Skermanella rosea: one gene and its partner. The protein of the gene in region 2 interacts with the protein of the main gene of each other region in a pairwise test. Links are inferred from orthologs where the notes say so. Each region holds a gene or a part of one and is shown on either strand. Other genes may lie near its edges.

Region 1 (7,638 bases), 1.4 Mb from region 2 along the record:
TCGCGAAGGACAGCGGGAGCGGCGTGTGCGGGACGTCGCCGCCCCGGATGTTGAGCAGCCAGGCGATCGAGTCGGGCTGCGTCAGCACCGCCGCCGCGTGCCCGGCCTGTTTCAGGGCCATCGCCACGTCGGCCTGCTTTTCCGCCGCCGGCTTGCCGGCGAAACGCAGGTCGTGGGGCACCACGGGAGCGAGGGGCGCCGGCGGCTGGTCGGGCCAGACCGCATCGACGGGGTTGTCCGGGCACGCCAGCAGGTCTCCGCCAACGCGCCCCATCACGGCGCGAAGGCGCTCGACCCAGCCGACCGTGTGCAACCAGGGATCATATCCGAGACGGCCGCCCCGGGCCAGCGCCGCGGCGATCCATTCGGCATGGGGATCCTCGGTCAGGTGCTTGTACTGGAACAGCGCGGGCGAGACCTCCGCCTGGACCTGCAGGGTGTAGCGCCCGTCGACGAAGATGGCGGCCTGGTCGAGCAGCACGACGGCCAGCCCGGCGGATCCGGTGAACCCGGAGATCCAGGCAAGCCGCTCCGCGCGTGCCGGGACATATTCACCTTGGTGCTCGTCCGACCGGGGCACCACGAACCCCGACAGTCCGCGCCTGGACAGCTCGGTCCGCAACGCCGCGACGCGGGCGGCATGGTCGGGGACGGCGACCAGCCGGGAATGCCGTTCCGCCGCCATCGCGGCCCGCAGCGCCCTCAGTTCCGCGACCAGGGCAGCCGGCAGGCGTGCCCCTCCCAGCAGTTCGAGCCAAGCGTCCGGGTCGGTTCCCGCCGGGGCCGCGACGACCCCGGCGACCAGGGCCCTGATATCCGCCGCCGAGCGGCCCAGCCCGGCCTGCTTCAGCAGCCGGTCAAGGGAGCCGTCTCCGCCATACTCGCCCGAAGCCGTCGCGATGCCCTCCACGGGGGAACCTTCCTCTGGTTGCCGAAACTGCCTGCAGTACGGAAGGCTAGAACCCCCTCCCCAGCCGCGCAAGGACGAATACCGGCGTGAAGCGGGACTTCCCGGACGGGCCTCAGCCGCGCAGGACGAGAGTCCGCCACTCGCCGACCGGAATCCGGCCGACCAGCCGCAGTCCCTGGGACCGGTGGGCGGCCAGCACCCAGTTCTCGTGCCGGTCCAGCAATCCCGACAGCACCACGTAGCCGCCGGGCCGGAGGGCGCGGCGCAGGTCCGGTGCCATGCGGGCCAGCGGCCGGGCCAGGATGTTGCTGGCGATCAGGTCGTAGGGCCGGCCCCGCCGGACCGCGTCCACCTTGTAGCCGTTGCCGCCGACCGCCCGGACAAGGGAGGAAACCTGGTTGCGCCGGGCGTTCAGGCGGGTGACGCGCACCGATTCGGCGTCGATGTCGGAAGCCACGACCGGGACATGCCAGAGCTTGGCGATCGCGAGCGCCAGGATTCCCGACCCGCAGCCCATGTCGAGCGCCCGCCGGACCGGGAAACGCCTGGAAAGCCGGTCCAGAGCCACCAGGCAGCCGTAGGTCGTCGCATGCTCGCCGGATCCGAAGGCCGTCGCCGCGTCGACCAGCAGCCCGACGGAGGACGGCGGCACCCCGCCCTCGTGGTGCGAACCGTAGATGAAGCAGCGCCCGGCGCGGATCGGCGGAAAGCTCTTGTACGACCGGGTGAGCCAGTCGAGCTGGGGGACCGGCTCGATCACCATCTCGGGCTCGGCGATTCCCATCGCCTCCGCCAGGACGGCGATCCGCGCCGTCAGCCAGGCCCGGTCGGGCTCCCCGTGGGAGATCGCCTCGACCAGCCAGCTCACCCCCTCCTCGACCTCGAAGGTCGAGACCGAGACCGCATGGTCGCCCACGGCGTCGGCGAAGAAGGCCACCAGGTTTTCGGGCACGGTGAGCGCGATGCGCCAGAGATCGGGAATGGTCATGACACGGAAAACCCGGCGTTGAGGGAAGCCGCGTTTATGGGCGATGGCCGGAGCGGGCGCAAGGCGCCCCGTCCGGCGCCCCCGTCCTTGCCCCCGTGCCTACACGACGTTCGGCTTCCACTTGCCCGGAAGCTGGTCGGCGACCTCGATCATGCCGAGATCGCGAAGGAATGCCTGGCGCTGCCGGACCAGCCGCGCGGATATGGCGGCTTCCGCGGCATCGCCGCCCAGCAGTTCCCCGTCGGGGCCGCGCAGATGCTCGATCACGCTTTCCAGAAGCGCGCCGTCGGCCTCGGGACACTTGCGGTCGAGCGGATGGTCCCGCTTCAGTTCGGACATCAGCCGTTCCAGCAGGACGAGGCGGCAGTTCTCGCCGGCACCGCGCGAGATCAGGGCACCTATCCTGGCCAGGTTGGGACTCAGCTGCTTGGGATCGCTGCGCCCGTGCAGGAAATCGGCCAGGGCGCAGAGCGATTCGGCGAGGTTCGCCCGGGGGCCGATCAGGTCCTTCACCATGTCGGAGGTGACCAGCGCGTCGGCGACGACGCCTTCGAACAGGGTGTTCAGGCCGGGATCCAGATCCTCGGTCATCAGGGTCAGCAGCATCTCCATCTTGCCGCCGACCGAGCCGTAACCCATCAGATGCTGGGCCAGCAGGCACAGCATCGTGAAGGACCAGTTCTCAGGCCCGCTTCGGGCATGGATCCGCCGGCTGACATGGTCGAGGTTGGCGGTCTCGAACCGGGGAAGCCGCCGCCGCTCGGCGTAGAAGTCGCGGGACCGGTTCATCGCCTGGTGGACCAGGCCCTCGACATGCCGGATGCGGTCCTTTGCCGGGATGTTGAATTCGTTCGCCTGCGCCATCGCGACCTGATGGACCGCCGCATGGATCATGTTGCCCGCTTCGGACAGCTTGCGCAGGTAGGTCCAGTTGTGCAGGAGTTCGGACGCGGTGATCTGGTACTTGTCCAGGAACAGGCGGAACAGCCGCCCCATGATCATCCGGCTCTGGAAGCCGTAGATGTCGTCCAGCTGCTCGCAGACCACGGGGCGGTCGATCCGGCCCTTGATCACCATGGCCTTTTCCTTCACCGGCGGCCGGATCTCGTGGAGGATTTCCCGCTTGGTGGTGAAGCCGGACAGCATGGTCCGGTTGCGCACGACCTTGAACTCCTCGATGCCGGGTTCCGACAGGAGGTGGCGGCCGATCGCGACCGCGTCCTCCTCCTCCGGAACGATGCAGTGGATGAGCCAGCGTCCCTCCCGGCAGACCAGGGTTTCATAATTTATCTGGCGATTCTTGATCATCCACCCCGCCCACCAGACATGGTCGGCCGCCGGTACCCGACCGGCAATCCCGATCGGGCCATTGAACAGCGGGTTTGTTTGCGGAAGCGTTAACGGAAGGGCCGCACCTTTCGGCGCCGAACGGCTCAGCCGGCCTTCTCCGCCGGAACGACGAAGCTGTCCAGCACCTTCTTGGTGCCGGCCTGCTCGAAGTCGATCTCCAGCTTGTCGCCGTCGACCGCCTTCACGGTGCCATAGCCGAACTTCTGGTGGAACACCCGCATGCCGCGCTTCAGCGGCTGGTCCGGCCGCTTCCGGGGCGACACCTCGAAGGCGCTGCCCTCGATCACCGGACCCGTGCGGGGACCGGGGGGCTGGCGCTGCGGCCTGGACGCGAAGCCGCCGCCGAAATCCCGGAAACCGCCGCCGAAGCTGCTCCCGAACCCGCCTGCCCCGCCGAAGGTGGGCGCGGGCGCGGCGGACAGGCCGGGTGCGGCATCGGTCTCGATGTGTTGCTCGGGCAGTTCGCCGACGAAGCGCGAGGGGATCGCCGTGACCCAGGAGCCGTGCATCCGCCGGTTGGCGGCATGGCTGACATGGGCGCGCCGCCGCGCGCGGGTCAGCCCGACATAGGCCAGCCTGCGCTCCTCCTCCAGCCCGGCGATGCCGGTATCGTCCATGGAGCGCTGGCTGGGGAACAGGCCGTCCTCCCAGCCGGGCAGGAAGACATAGTCGAACTCCAGCCCCTTGGCGCCGTGCAGGGTCATCACGCTGACCATCTCGGTGCCGCTCGCCTCGGCATTGTCCATCACCAGGCTGACATGCTCCATGAACCCGGCGAGATTCTCGAACTCGCCCATGGCCGCGACCAGTTCCTTCAGGTTCTCCAGCCGGCCCGGCGCCTCCGGCGTCTTGTCCGCCTTCCACATGTCGGTATAGCCCGACTCGTCCAGCACCATCTGGGCCAGGTCGGTGTGCGGCGTATTGGCCCCGAGGGTCCGCCAGCGGTCGAAGTCGGTCATCAGGTTGCGCAGCGTCGTCCGCATCTTCGGCTTCAGCTCGTCGGTCTGGACAAGCTGCCACGTCGCCTCTGTCAGGGGAATGCCGCGGGCGCGGGCGAGCTGGTAGAGCTGCTGGATGGTCGCGGGGCCGACGCCGCGCTTGGGCACGTTGATGATCCGCTCGAACGCCAGATCGTCGTCCGGCTGGACGACGATGCGCAGATAGGCCATCGCGTCGCGGATCTCCTGCCGTTCGTAGAAGCGAGGCCCGCCGATGACGCGGTACGGCAGGCCCAGCGTGATGAAGCGCTCCTCGAATTCGCGGGTCTGGAAGCCGGCGCGGACCAGGACCGCGATCTGGCTCAGCGGCACCTTGGCGCGCTGAAGCGCCTCGATCTCCTCGCCGATCCAGCGGGCCTCCTCCTCGCCGTCCCACAATGCCCTGACCTTGACCCGCTCGCCATGGTCGGACCGCGTCCACAGCGTCTTGCCCAGCCGCCCCTGGTTGTTCGAGATGACGCCTGCCGCCGCGGCAAGGATGTGGCCGGTGGAACGATAGTTCTGCTCCAGCCGGATCACCTTCGCGCCGGGGAAGTCGTTCTCAAACCTTAAGATGTTGCCGACCTCTGCCCCTCTCCAACCATAGATTGATTGATCGTCGTCGCCGACGCAGCAGATGTTCTTGTGCTTCTGGGCCAGCAGCCTCAACCAGAGATATTGGGCAACGTTGGTGTCCTGGTATTCGTCGACCAGCAGGTAGCGGAATCGCTGCTGATAATCGGCCAGCACCTCGGGGTTCGCCTGGAACAGGGTGATGTTGTGCAGCAGCAGGTCGCCGAAATCGCAGGCGTTCAGGCTCTGCAGCCGCTCCTGGTAGGTCCGGTAGAGCTGGACCACGCGGCCGCCCGCCATGTCGCCGCCATCCTGCGGCTTCAGCTTGTCCGGCGTCAGCGCCCGGTCCTTCCACCGCTCGATGACGCCGAGCACGGCGCGGGCCGGCCATTTCTTGTCGTCGATGTTCTCGGCCTTGAGGAGCTGCTTGACCAGCCGGATCTGGTCGTCGCTGTCCAGGATGGTGAAGTTGCTCTTCAGCCCCACCAGCTCGGCGTGGCGGCGCAGGATACGGGCGGCGAGCGCGTGGAAGGTGCCCATCCACCAGCCCTCCGTCGGGGCGCCGATCAGCGCGCCGACCCGCTCGCGCATCTCGCGCGCGGCCTTGTTGGTGAAGGTCACGGCCAGCACCTGGAACGGCGACGCCCGCCGGGTCATCAGCAGGTGGGCCAGCCGGGTCGTCAGGACGCGGGTCTTGCCGGTGCCGGCGCCGGCCAGCACCAGCACGGGGCCGTCCAGCGTCTCGACCGCCTCGCGCTGAACCTCGTTCAGGCCGTCGAAGTAGCGAAAGCGTTGCGCGGCCGGGGCCGTCGCCGGTGAGACCGCCGGAACGGCGTCGTTCAGCGGGTCGTCATAGTGGAATGGATCGGACATGGGCAGGACTATACTCCGCCGGCGGTCCCGAGTTTAAGGACTTGTTGAAGGTTCCTGACATGATCTGGAGCGACCACGATGACAATCGTACGCCGAGCGCTCAAAAGGGGTGGGTTACCCTCGACCGGACCCGGCGGCCCATGTTAGAAGATAGCGATTGTTGACCGGAGTCGCCCATGCCGTCCTTGCGCCTCGATGACGACCATACGATTCAAGCCATCGGGATCCTCGCCGACGTTCTGGATCGTTTCAGCGGGATGACCTCCCTGGAGTGCACGCTGGTTTCCAAGGCGTTGCGCCAGGTCCAGCAGACGCGGTCCCAGATCGGCATGGACTTCGCGTCGCGCGCCTTCGCGACGCTGGAGCCCGACGTGCGGCGCCGGATCGCGGACGACGCCACGGACGCGGCCCTGGAAGCCACCAGCACCATGAAGCTGCCCAAGCTGCGCGCGCCTCGGCCGAGCGCACCTCCGGCGACCGGGCTGCTGGGAGCGATCAACAACCGCGGCGCAAAGCCGCGCAAGCCGGCCTGACCGGCGTCACGCGACTTTCCCGGGATCGGGTCTAGCCGCCCTGCCCCGTATCCCTGTCCCGAGTCCCCGTCGCCACGACCCGGTTGCGCCCGGATTGCTTGGCATCATAGAGCGCGGTGTCGGCCCGCTTGATCAGGTCCGCCGCCGCCTCGTCGCGGGCGAGCTGGGCTACTCCGACCGACAGGGTGATGGTGCCCAGCGTCACGTTCTTCGACCGGTTGACCAGCTTCTTGGAGGCGACGGATTTCCGGATCTGCTCGCCGATCCTGACCGCGTCGGCCACGCGGCTGTCCGGCAGGATCACGGCGAACTCCTCGCCGCCGTAGCGGACCGCCGTGTCGGTCGCCCTGATGGACTCCTTGACCGTCCGCGCGACCAGGGCCAGCACATGGTCCCCGATGGTGTGGCCATGGGCATCGTTGAACTGCTTGAAATGGTCGATATCCGTCATCAGCAGGCTCAGCGGACGGCCGGTCTGGGCCGCCCGGGCCACGGCCTCGGCCAGGGACGCGTCGAACAGACGCCGGTTGAACAGCCCGGTCAGGGAGTCGGTGATCGCTTCCTGGCGGACGACGTCGAGGTTGCGGCGCAGCTCGTCCATCTGGCTGCTGGATGACTGCAATTGGCTGTGCAGCTTGCGGTTATGCTCGGCCATCAGCTGCGTTTCCGCAGCGATCGCATCGACCAATGCGCTGAGCTGCTCCAACTCCCGCACTTCCACGCGCTCGCCGAAATGCTGGAGCGCCTTGCCGTAACGGTCGCTGCCGGCGCCGGACGCGCGCAGCAGGTCCAGCAGATGGCTCAGCGCGCCCTGGATCCGGGCGCCCGCCTCGCGAATGGCCTGCTTTTCGTGGTCCAGGCTGAAGAACCTGTCGTGGAGTTCCGCCATGTGCTCGGCCGTGAGCGCCTGTCCGCCCTCCGCCAGCTTGTCGACGGCGCGGGTCAGGTCGGGCAGATCGCCGCTGTAATAGCTGTACCAGACGGCGAAATGCTGGGGCGTGGGCGGCAGCGATTCGGCAGCCATCCGCGCCATCGCACGATCGGCCCAGTTGCTCGCCTGCTCCATGATGCCGCCATCCCCGCCAGAACCTGAACTTCGGGCGTAGGCTATGACCTAAGGAGTAGGAACTTGCAAGCGTCGATACCATCGCCGGAATCATGCGGCATCAGTTGCATTGCCCGATGGACGGTTCGACGCAGATCCTGCCGTCCACCCAGGTCGCCCCGGTCAGGTCGGCATTGCGGAAATCCGTCCCCTGGAGCCGGGCGCCCGTCAGGTTGACGTTGCGCAGATTGGCATCGATGAACCGGGCGTTGCGCAGGTCGGCGTTCACCAGGGAGGCTCCGGTCAGGACGGCCCGCGTAAGGTCGGCCTCGATCAGCCGGGCCTCGTCCAACGTGGCTCCGGCCAGGTTCGCACTGAAGAACTTGGCG
Region 2 (7,607 bases):
CCGCGCAGGCGCTGCTGGCGGCCAAGGCCGGCGCCACCTTCATCTCCCCCTTCGTCGGCCGGCTGGACGACATCGGTTATGACGGGCTGTCGCTGATCTCCGACATCGTGCAGATCTACGACCAGTATCCCGGCATCACCACCGAAGTGCTCGTCGCCTCGATCCGCCACCCGATCCACATCACCGAGAGCGCCAAGATGGGCGCCCACGTCGCGACCATGCCGCCGTCGGTGCTGCGCCAGCTGTTCAAGCATCCCCTGACCGAGAAGGGCCTGGACCAGTTCGTCGCCGATTGGGCGGGCACTGGACAGACGATTCTGGACAAGGCCGCCGAGTAGGCTCACAACGTTAACGCCTGATGGAGTAAGTTCCGCTTGGAACGGGCATGGGGTTCGACAATGGGAGAGGGCCGACGCTGATGGCTCGGGAAACCGGACATAGCCAAAGGACGATGGACGCGCTGACTGCTGAGGATGTCGCGGCATATCTGCGCGAGCATCCCGATTTCCTGGCCCAGCACGCCGACCTTGTCCAGCACCTGACGCCTCCCGCCATGGCGCACGGCAAGGGGGTGGTGGATTTCCAGTACTTCATGGTCGAGCGGCTTCGGGGCGAGGTCGGGCGCCTGAAGGAGCAGCAGCGGGAGCTGATCACCACCACCCGCGCCAACATCAACAACCAGAACCGGATCCATGCCGCCGTGCTGTTCCTGCTGGACGCACGGTCCTTCGAGCAGCTGATCCAGACCATCACGACGGATCTGGCGGTCCTGTTGGATCTTGACGTCGCCGGCCTGGCGGTGGAGGCGAACGGCGACGACCGGCCGCACGTACACACCTCGGGCGTACGGGTGGTCGAGGCGGGTACGGTCGACGGGTGGCTGGGCAAGCGCGACGTGATGCTTTATTCCGACACCCGCGGCGACCCGGCGATCTTCGGCGCCGCGGCCGGGCTGGTACGCTCGCAGGCGCTGATCCGCATCCAGGTCAGCGAGGATACGCCGCCGGGGCTGCTCGCCTTCGGCAGCCGCGATCCCGACATGTTCCATTCCGGCCAGGGGACCGAACTGGTCTGCTTCCTGGGCCGGGTGATCGAGCGCAGCATCCGGGCATGGCTCGACCTGCCGGAGTAATCGGCTTCTCCTGCGCCGAGGACGTCACGGCGGCGATCGCCGCGTGGCGCCGCTGGCTGGAGATGGAGAAGCGCGTCTCGCGCCACACGCTGACGGCGTACACCGCCGATCTGTCGGGATTCCTGGAATTCCTGACCGGGTATCATGGCCGCCCGCCGGCGCTGAACGACCTCAGCGCCGCCCGGCTGATGGATTTCCGCGCCTGGCTGGCCCGCCAGGCGGCGGATGGCCTGGGCACGGCGAGCCGGGCGCGGGCGCTGTCGGGCATCCGCAACTTCTTCCGCTGGCTCGACCGCAGCGGACGGATGCACAACGCCGCGGTCGGCTTGATCCGGGCGCCCAAGCTGCCCGACCGGCTGCCCAAGCCCCTCACGGTGGCCGACGCCGCGGCATTGCTGCCCAACGCCGAGGCCTGGGCCAACGAGCCCTGGGTCGGCAAGCGCGACCGCGCGCTGTTCACCCTGCTCTATGGCTGCGGCCTGCGCATCGACGAGGCGTTGAGCCTGAACCGGCGCGACATGCCGGCCGACGATACCCTGATGGTGACGGGCAAGGGCAGCAAGCAGCGCATGGTGCCGGTGCTGCCGGTGGTGCGCGACGCCCTGGCCGAGTATGTCGCCGCCTGTCCCTACGCCCTGCCCGCGGACGGCCCGCTGTTCGTCGGGGTGCGCGGCGGCCGGCTCCGGGCCGGCATCGCCCAGAAGCAGATGCGGGAGATCCGGCATCTGATGGGCCTGCCCGACACCGCGACGCCCCATGCCCTGCGCCACAGCTTCGCGACCCATCTGCTGGCCGACGGCAGCGACCTTCGCGCGATCCAGGACCTGCTCGGCCACGCCTCCCTGTCCAGCACCCAGCGCTATACCGAGGTGGACGCGGACCAGATGCTCGGCGTCTACGAGAGCGCCCATCCCCGCGCCCGCAGGAAGCCCGCGGGAGACTAGCGCTTTCCGCCGTCTCTCCCGCCACTTCCCATGTCGCCCAGGACGAGCAGCGCCACCGGCCCCAGCGCGACCACCAGTCCCTGCGAGACGAAGGCCAGACCCCAGGCCAGGTGGCTCTCCCCGCCGCCTGCCGCGTCCAGGACCACCCCGAACATCACCGAGCCCACGAAGGCCGCCCCGAAGCCGAGGAAGGAGTGGACCGCCATGGTGGCGCCCCGCCGGCCCGGCAGGGCGTTGGTGACGGCGCCGACGGTCAGCGACGCGCTGTCGGCGGTCACCGTGACACCGTAGAGCGCGACGACGCAGACCGCCAGCCAGAACGGCAGGCTCGCCGAGAAACCGACGCCGCAGGCCAGCAGCGCCGACCCCGCCATGATCGCGACCAGGACGCGGCGCCGGCCGTAACGGGTGGCGGCCTCGTTGCCGAGGATGCTGGCCGGAAGCCCCAGTAGCAGGATGACGGTGCCCAGCGTCGTGACCACCGCCGGGACGGTCCCGTCGGGCACGGTCCCGGCGCTGGTCGCGAAGGCGAAGGCGAGGAAGGCCACCAGCCAGGCCCGCAGGCCGAACAGTTCGTAGCAGTGCGCCGAATAGGCCAGGATGTAGCCCATGGCCGCCCGGTGGCGCAGCACGGGCCGGAAATCGAGCAGCGCGGTCTCTGCCGCCACAGGACGCTCGGCCGGTGCCCGGGGGATCCCCCACCAGGCGAGGGCCAGTGCCGCGGCGGTCGCCGCCGCGGAGGCCAGGAAGGCCGCCCGCCAGCCGAACTCCGCCCCCGCCAGCCCGGCGATCAGCACGGAGGCGCTGGAGCCCAGCGCGTAGCTGGCCGTGTAGAAGGACAGGTAGCGCCCCTGGCGCGGACCCGCCGTATGGTCGGACAGGATGCGCAGCCCCGGCATGTAGGTTCCGGCCAGCCCCACGCCGCCCAGCGCCCTGAACAGCATGGCGGTCCAGAACCCGTCCGCGAACAGCGCGAAGCCCAGCAGCGCCAGAGCCGCCAGCGCCGTCGAGAACAGGTATATCCGCCGGGGATCGATCCGGTCGGTCAGGGTGACCAGGACCGGCACGGCGGCGACGTAGCCGCCGTGGAACACGCCGTTGATCCAGCCGGCCTCCACCGTGCCCAGGCGCCACTCCGCGAAGAAGGTCGGCAGCAGCGCCGGGAAGCTCATGGTGCCGGCCATGCCGAGCACCTCGGCAAGGCACAGCACCAGGGCCAGCCGGCCGGGAGAGGACCTCCCGGCCGCCGGCTCCGACTTACATGTGGAGGGGTCGGCCATCCACCGCCAGGGCCGCTTCCTTGACCGCCTCGTTCAGGGTCGGGTGGGCGTGGCAGGTCCGCGCGATGTCCTCGGCGGACGCACCGAACTCCATCGCCAGCGCCAGCTCGGCGATCAGGTCGCCGGCGCTGGCGCCGACGATGTGGACGCCCAGCACGCGGTCGGTCGCGGCGTCGGCCAGCATCTTCACGAAGCCTTCGGTCATGCCCAGGGCGCGGGCGCGGCCGTTGGCGGTGAAGGGGAACTTGCCGACCTTGTACTTGACGCCCGCGGCCTTCAGCTGCTCCTCCGTCTTGCCGACGGTGGAGGCCTCCGGCCAGGTATAGACCACGCCGGGGATGGCGTCGTAGTTGATGTGGGCCGACTGGCCCGCGATCAGCTCGGCCACCGCGACGCCCTCGTCCTCGGCCTTGTGGGCCAGCATCTGCCCCTCGATCACGTCGCCGATGGCATAGATGCCGGGGACGTTGGTCTCCCAGTGGTGGGAGGTGACGATCCGGCCGCGCTGGTTGATCTCGACGCCCATCTCCTCCAGGCCCAGCCCGGCGGTATAGGGCCGGCGGCCGATCGCGACCAGGACGACGTCGGCCTCGATCTGCTGGGCCTCGCCGCCCTTGGACGGCTCGACCGTCAGGGTGACGCCCGCGTTGCCCACCGCGGCCGCCGTGACCTTGGTGTTCAGCTTGAAGGTCATGCCCTGCTTGCCCAGGATGCGCTGCATCTGCTTGGACACTTCGCCGTCCATGCCCGGCAGGATCCGGTCCAGGAACTCGATCACGGTGACCTCGGCGCCCAGCCGGCCCCAGACCGAGGCCATCTCCAGCCCGATCACGCCGCCGCCGATCACCGCGAAGCGCTTGGGCACCTCGGCCAGTTCCAGCGCGCCGGTGGAGGTGACGATGCGCTGCTCGTCGACCTCGACGCCGGGGACCGGCATCGATTCCGAACCGGTGGCGATGATGATGTTCTTGGCGCCGACGGTCTCGCTGCCGCCGTCGCCCTCGATCGTCACCTCGTTCCTGGCGGTGATGCGGCCGCGGCCCTTCAGCCAGTCGACCTTGTTCTTCTTGAACAGGAACTCGATGCCCTTGGTGTTGTCCTCGACGACCTTGTTCTTGTTGGCCATCATCACGGGCAGGTCCAGCTCGACGGAACCCAGCTTGATGCCGTGCGACGCGAAGCTGTGCTTGGCTTCCTCGAACTTTTCCGAACTGGTGAGCAGCGCCTTGGACGGGATGCAGCCTACATTGAGGCAAGTCCCCCCCAGCGTCTTGCGCATTTCCACGCAGGCCGTCTTCAGGCCGAGCTGAGCTGCGCGGATCGCGGCGACGTATCCGCCGGGACCGCCGCCGATGACTACAACGTCGTAGGTTTTCTCAGGCATTTTTCTTCTTCGCCTCCGTGGGCAGCTCGCGAGCGTGGCCGTGCTTTGCGGATGCGATTTATGGCCTCTCGGGCGGCCCGTGGCAATCGTCGTGACTGTCACAAGTCCATGGAAATGCCCGAAAACCCTGATATCCACGACACTTGGCGACACGCAGGGCAGCTGCGCGGCGATGGGTCGCACGGTCCCCCCGGGTGGCGCGGCACCACCGTAAATCTTCCTTAACCCGATCGGCGCTCATCATGCTGGCGCTATAGGACGGAGCGCATAAGACGTCGCTTTCCGGCAGACATTTGAAGCAAGAACATGGCCGACGAGACGTTCCATCAGACCCAGCATGATCTGGCGCGGACGCTGATCCGTACCTTCTACGAGGCGCTGGCGGTCCAGTTCGAGCGCAAGGACCACATCACCCGCGACGAGCTCGACCGAGCCTTCACCCTGATCGAGGGATTCTGGCCGAAGACGCTGCCCGCCTTCAAGGCCAACTGCCGGCTGTGCCTGGACAAGCATGGCGCCCGCGCCTACAACCCCGACGCCCGCCGTAAGGATTTCCTGACCCGTTTCGTCTTCTCGCTGCTGATCACCAGCATCCCGTCCCGCATGGACCCGATCAGCGGCAAGCACTTCCCCCAGGTCATCGTCCGCGGCATCCAGCGCAACGTCACGACCCTGTTCAGCAATGCCGAGTACGAGATGCTGAACAGCCAGGCCCAGGCGATCTTCGCCACCATCGGGACCGACGACGATACCCAGATGTGGCCGCTGATCCGGGCGGACGAGACCATGAGCATGCTGGCGGACAAGATCTTCATCCGCATGCTGCTGCGCTTCAGGCAGTTCAACCACCAGCGCCAGACCTTCACCGCCGCGATCGTCGGCAGCATCGAGGCCAATGTCTACAAATTCACCGACCAGGACTTCTGCACCGTCTTCGAGGCGATGTTCAGCCGCTACGAGGCCCTGATCCGCACTCCAGAGGGGCGGATCAAGATGGACGTCTATTACGGGGACGGCACGGCGGACGGGATCTCCAGCATCTTCTTCTCCTTCGAGCAGTTCAAGAAGGACCTCGCCGCGCGCGAAGGCCGGACGAAGGGAATGCTGTCGGCCCGGCGCCGGTGACTCTCGTCCAATTTTGGTAGGTTTTTATTAACCATACAGCCGTCATTCTCCCTCTGGTTGATTTGCCAGTTCGGGGAACCCATGACCTGCATCGTTGGATTGATCGAAGGCCGCCGCGTATGGATGGGCGGCGACAGCGCCGGAGTTTCCGGTTTGGACATCACCGTGCGCGCCGACCCCAAGGTCTTCCGCAACGGCGACTTCCTGATCGGCTTCACCAGTTCGTTCCGCATGGGCCAGTTGCTGGCGTTCCGGCTGCGTCCGCCGAAGCGGCCCGAAGGGATGGACGTGTTCCGCTTCATGGTCACCGACTTCGTGGACGAGGTCCGGAACTGCCTCAAGGAGGGCGGCTACGCCCAGCGCAACAACGACGCCGAGCAGGGCGGCAGCTTCCTGGTAGCCTACGAGGGCCGGCTGTTCTCGATCCAGAGCGACTATCAGGTCTGCGAGACGACCCGCGGCTTCCACGCGATCGGCTGCGGCGCCGACTATGCGCTGGGTTCGCTGGCCTCCACCACCGGCCAGCCGGCCGAGCAGCGCGTCCGCAAGGGGCTGGAATGCGCCGAACTGCTGAACGGCGGCGTCCGCGCGCCCTTCCGCATCGAGTACCTGGACTCCGAGGAGGACAACCTGACCCTGCCGCTGCTCAGCGCCGTGGCATAGCCCGGTTCGGAAGGCCCGGTTCAGAAGATGGTCTGGCCGTGACCGACATATTGCGGCGCCATGACGCGGAAGCGTGACCAGACCTTCTTGAGGTTGGGCTGCTGGACGGGCTTGAGCAGGTAGTCGTCGGCCCCCAGCGACCGCGCGTCGCGCACGGTCTCCATGGACGCGTCCGACGTCACCATCACCACATAGGCGTCGCGCCGCAGCGCCTTGATCGCCTTCAGCGCCTGGATGCCCGTCATGTCCGGCATGTGGACGTCCAGGAAGACGATGTCGAAATATTCCCGGTTGCAGGCCTCGACCGCCATCCGGCCGTCGTCGGCGCCGGTCACCATGCTCTCGATCCCCAGCAGGTCGAGCCCGCGCTTCAGCAGCGCCTGGCCGGTGCGGCTGTCGTCCGCGGTCAGCACCGCGAAGGGACGTCGGACCTCCTCCAGGCTGGTCATGATCCGGTTCAGCGACCCGGCGCTGATCGGCTTGGTCACGAAGCCCTGGGCGCCGTAGTCCTGCGCGGTCCCGCTGGCCGCGGCGCTGGTGTCCGACGAGATCATGAAGACCAGCGCGCAAGCGTCGTAGGACCGGATCGCGCGCAGCGTCTGCAACCCGTCGAGGCCCGGCATGTGGATGTCGAGCAATACGAGGTCGTACCGCCGCGTGCGGTAGGCGGCCAGCGCGTCGGTCCCGTTGTCCACCTCGGTGAACTGGAAGCTGGTGCCCGGCCAGACGAAATTGCCCTTGATGAGCGCTCGCATGGCCCGTGAGTCATCGGCCAGCAGGACTTGGACCTTGGCGGGAAGCTTCACGGCTCGCCGTCCCGATGATCGATGATTTGAACCACGATGAACCGCCCCAGGAATGGATGGACGAGATTAACCGCGACGCTGCCCGCGGGGGATGCGGTATGGTGGCCCACCGCCTCGGGCCCGCGCTCGGCCACGGACGGCAGGGACAGGACGGCGGCGCCGCGGACCAGGCCCTTCACGTTTCCCGCGACCGTGTTGCACAGTTCGGCCACCACGTCGGTCCGTTCGGCGGGCGTGGTTTCCTCGGCGGGGATGCCGAACAGCGCGGAGGCG

What was found.
Region 1: the proteins of lpdA (region 2) and JL101_RS08120 interact in binary tests that used the Escherichia coli proteins (3 or more experiments, as listed by UniProt). The link is inferred for Skermanella rosea from one-to-one orthologs.

The regions. Positions count from the first base shown.
Region 1 is NZ_CP086111.1:1,763,628-1,771,265, reverse strand. Bases 3,002-5,999 are described here. They hold JL101_RS08120 (UvrD-helicase domain-containing protein), read right to left. Parts: upstream 5,672-5,999; coding sequence 3,332-5,671; downstream 3,002-3,331. Other genes in these bases: JL101_RS08115 (hypothetical protein), read left to right, coding at 5,848-5,999; JL101_RS08125 (hypothetical protein), read right to left, coding at 3,002-3,206. Outside these bases: JL101_RS08135 (aminopeptidase P family protein), read right to left, coding at 1-685; JL101_RS08130 (50S ribosomal protein L11 methyltransferase), read right to left, coding at 1,023-1,898; more of JL101_RS08125, read right to left, coding at 1,998-3,001; more of JL101_RS08115, read left to right, coding at 6,000-6,204; JL101_RS08110 (diguanylate cyclase), read right to left, coding at 6,236-7,270; JL101_RS08105 (pentapeptide repeat-containing protein), read right to left, coding at 7,371-7,638. UniProt on the Escherichia coli protein: A helicase with DNA-dependent ATPase activity. Unwinds DNA duplexes with 3'-5' polarity. Translocates on single-stranded DNA with 3'-5' polarity. Initiates unwinding more efficiently from a nicked substrate than double-stranded DNA.
Region 2 is NZ_CP086111.1:318,943-326,549, reverse strand. The notes cover bases 2,538-5,504. They hold lpdA (dihydrolipoyl dehydrogenase), read right to left. Parts: upstream 4,741-5,504; coding sequence 3,334-4,740; downstream 2,538-3,333. Other genes in these bases: JL101_RS01520 (hypothetical protein), read left to right, coding at 5,047-5,504; JL101_RS01530 (MFS transporter), read right to left, coding at 2,538-3,356. Also shown: fsa (fructose-6-phosphate aldolase), read left to right, coding at 1-338; JL101_RS01540 (DUF484 family protein), read left to right, coding at 452-1,132; JL101_RS01535 (tyrosine recombinase XerC), read left to right, coding at 1,111-2,076; more of JL101_RS01530, read right to left, coding at 2,073-2,537; more of JL101_RS01520, read left to right, coding at 5,505-5,865; JL101_RS01515 (hypothetical protein), read left to right, coding at 5,947-6,528; JL101_RS01510 (response regulator), read right to left, coding at 6,549-7,334; JL101_RS01505 (chemotaxis protein CheX), read right to left, coding at 7,331-7,607. UniProt on the Escherichia coli protein: Lipoamide dehydrogenase is a component of the glycine cleavage system as well as of the alpha-ketoacid dehydrogenase complexes.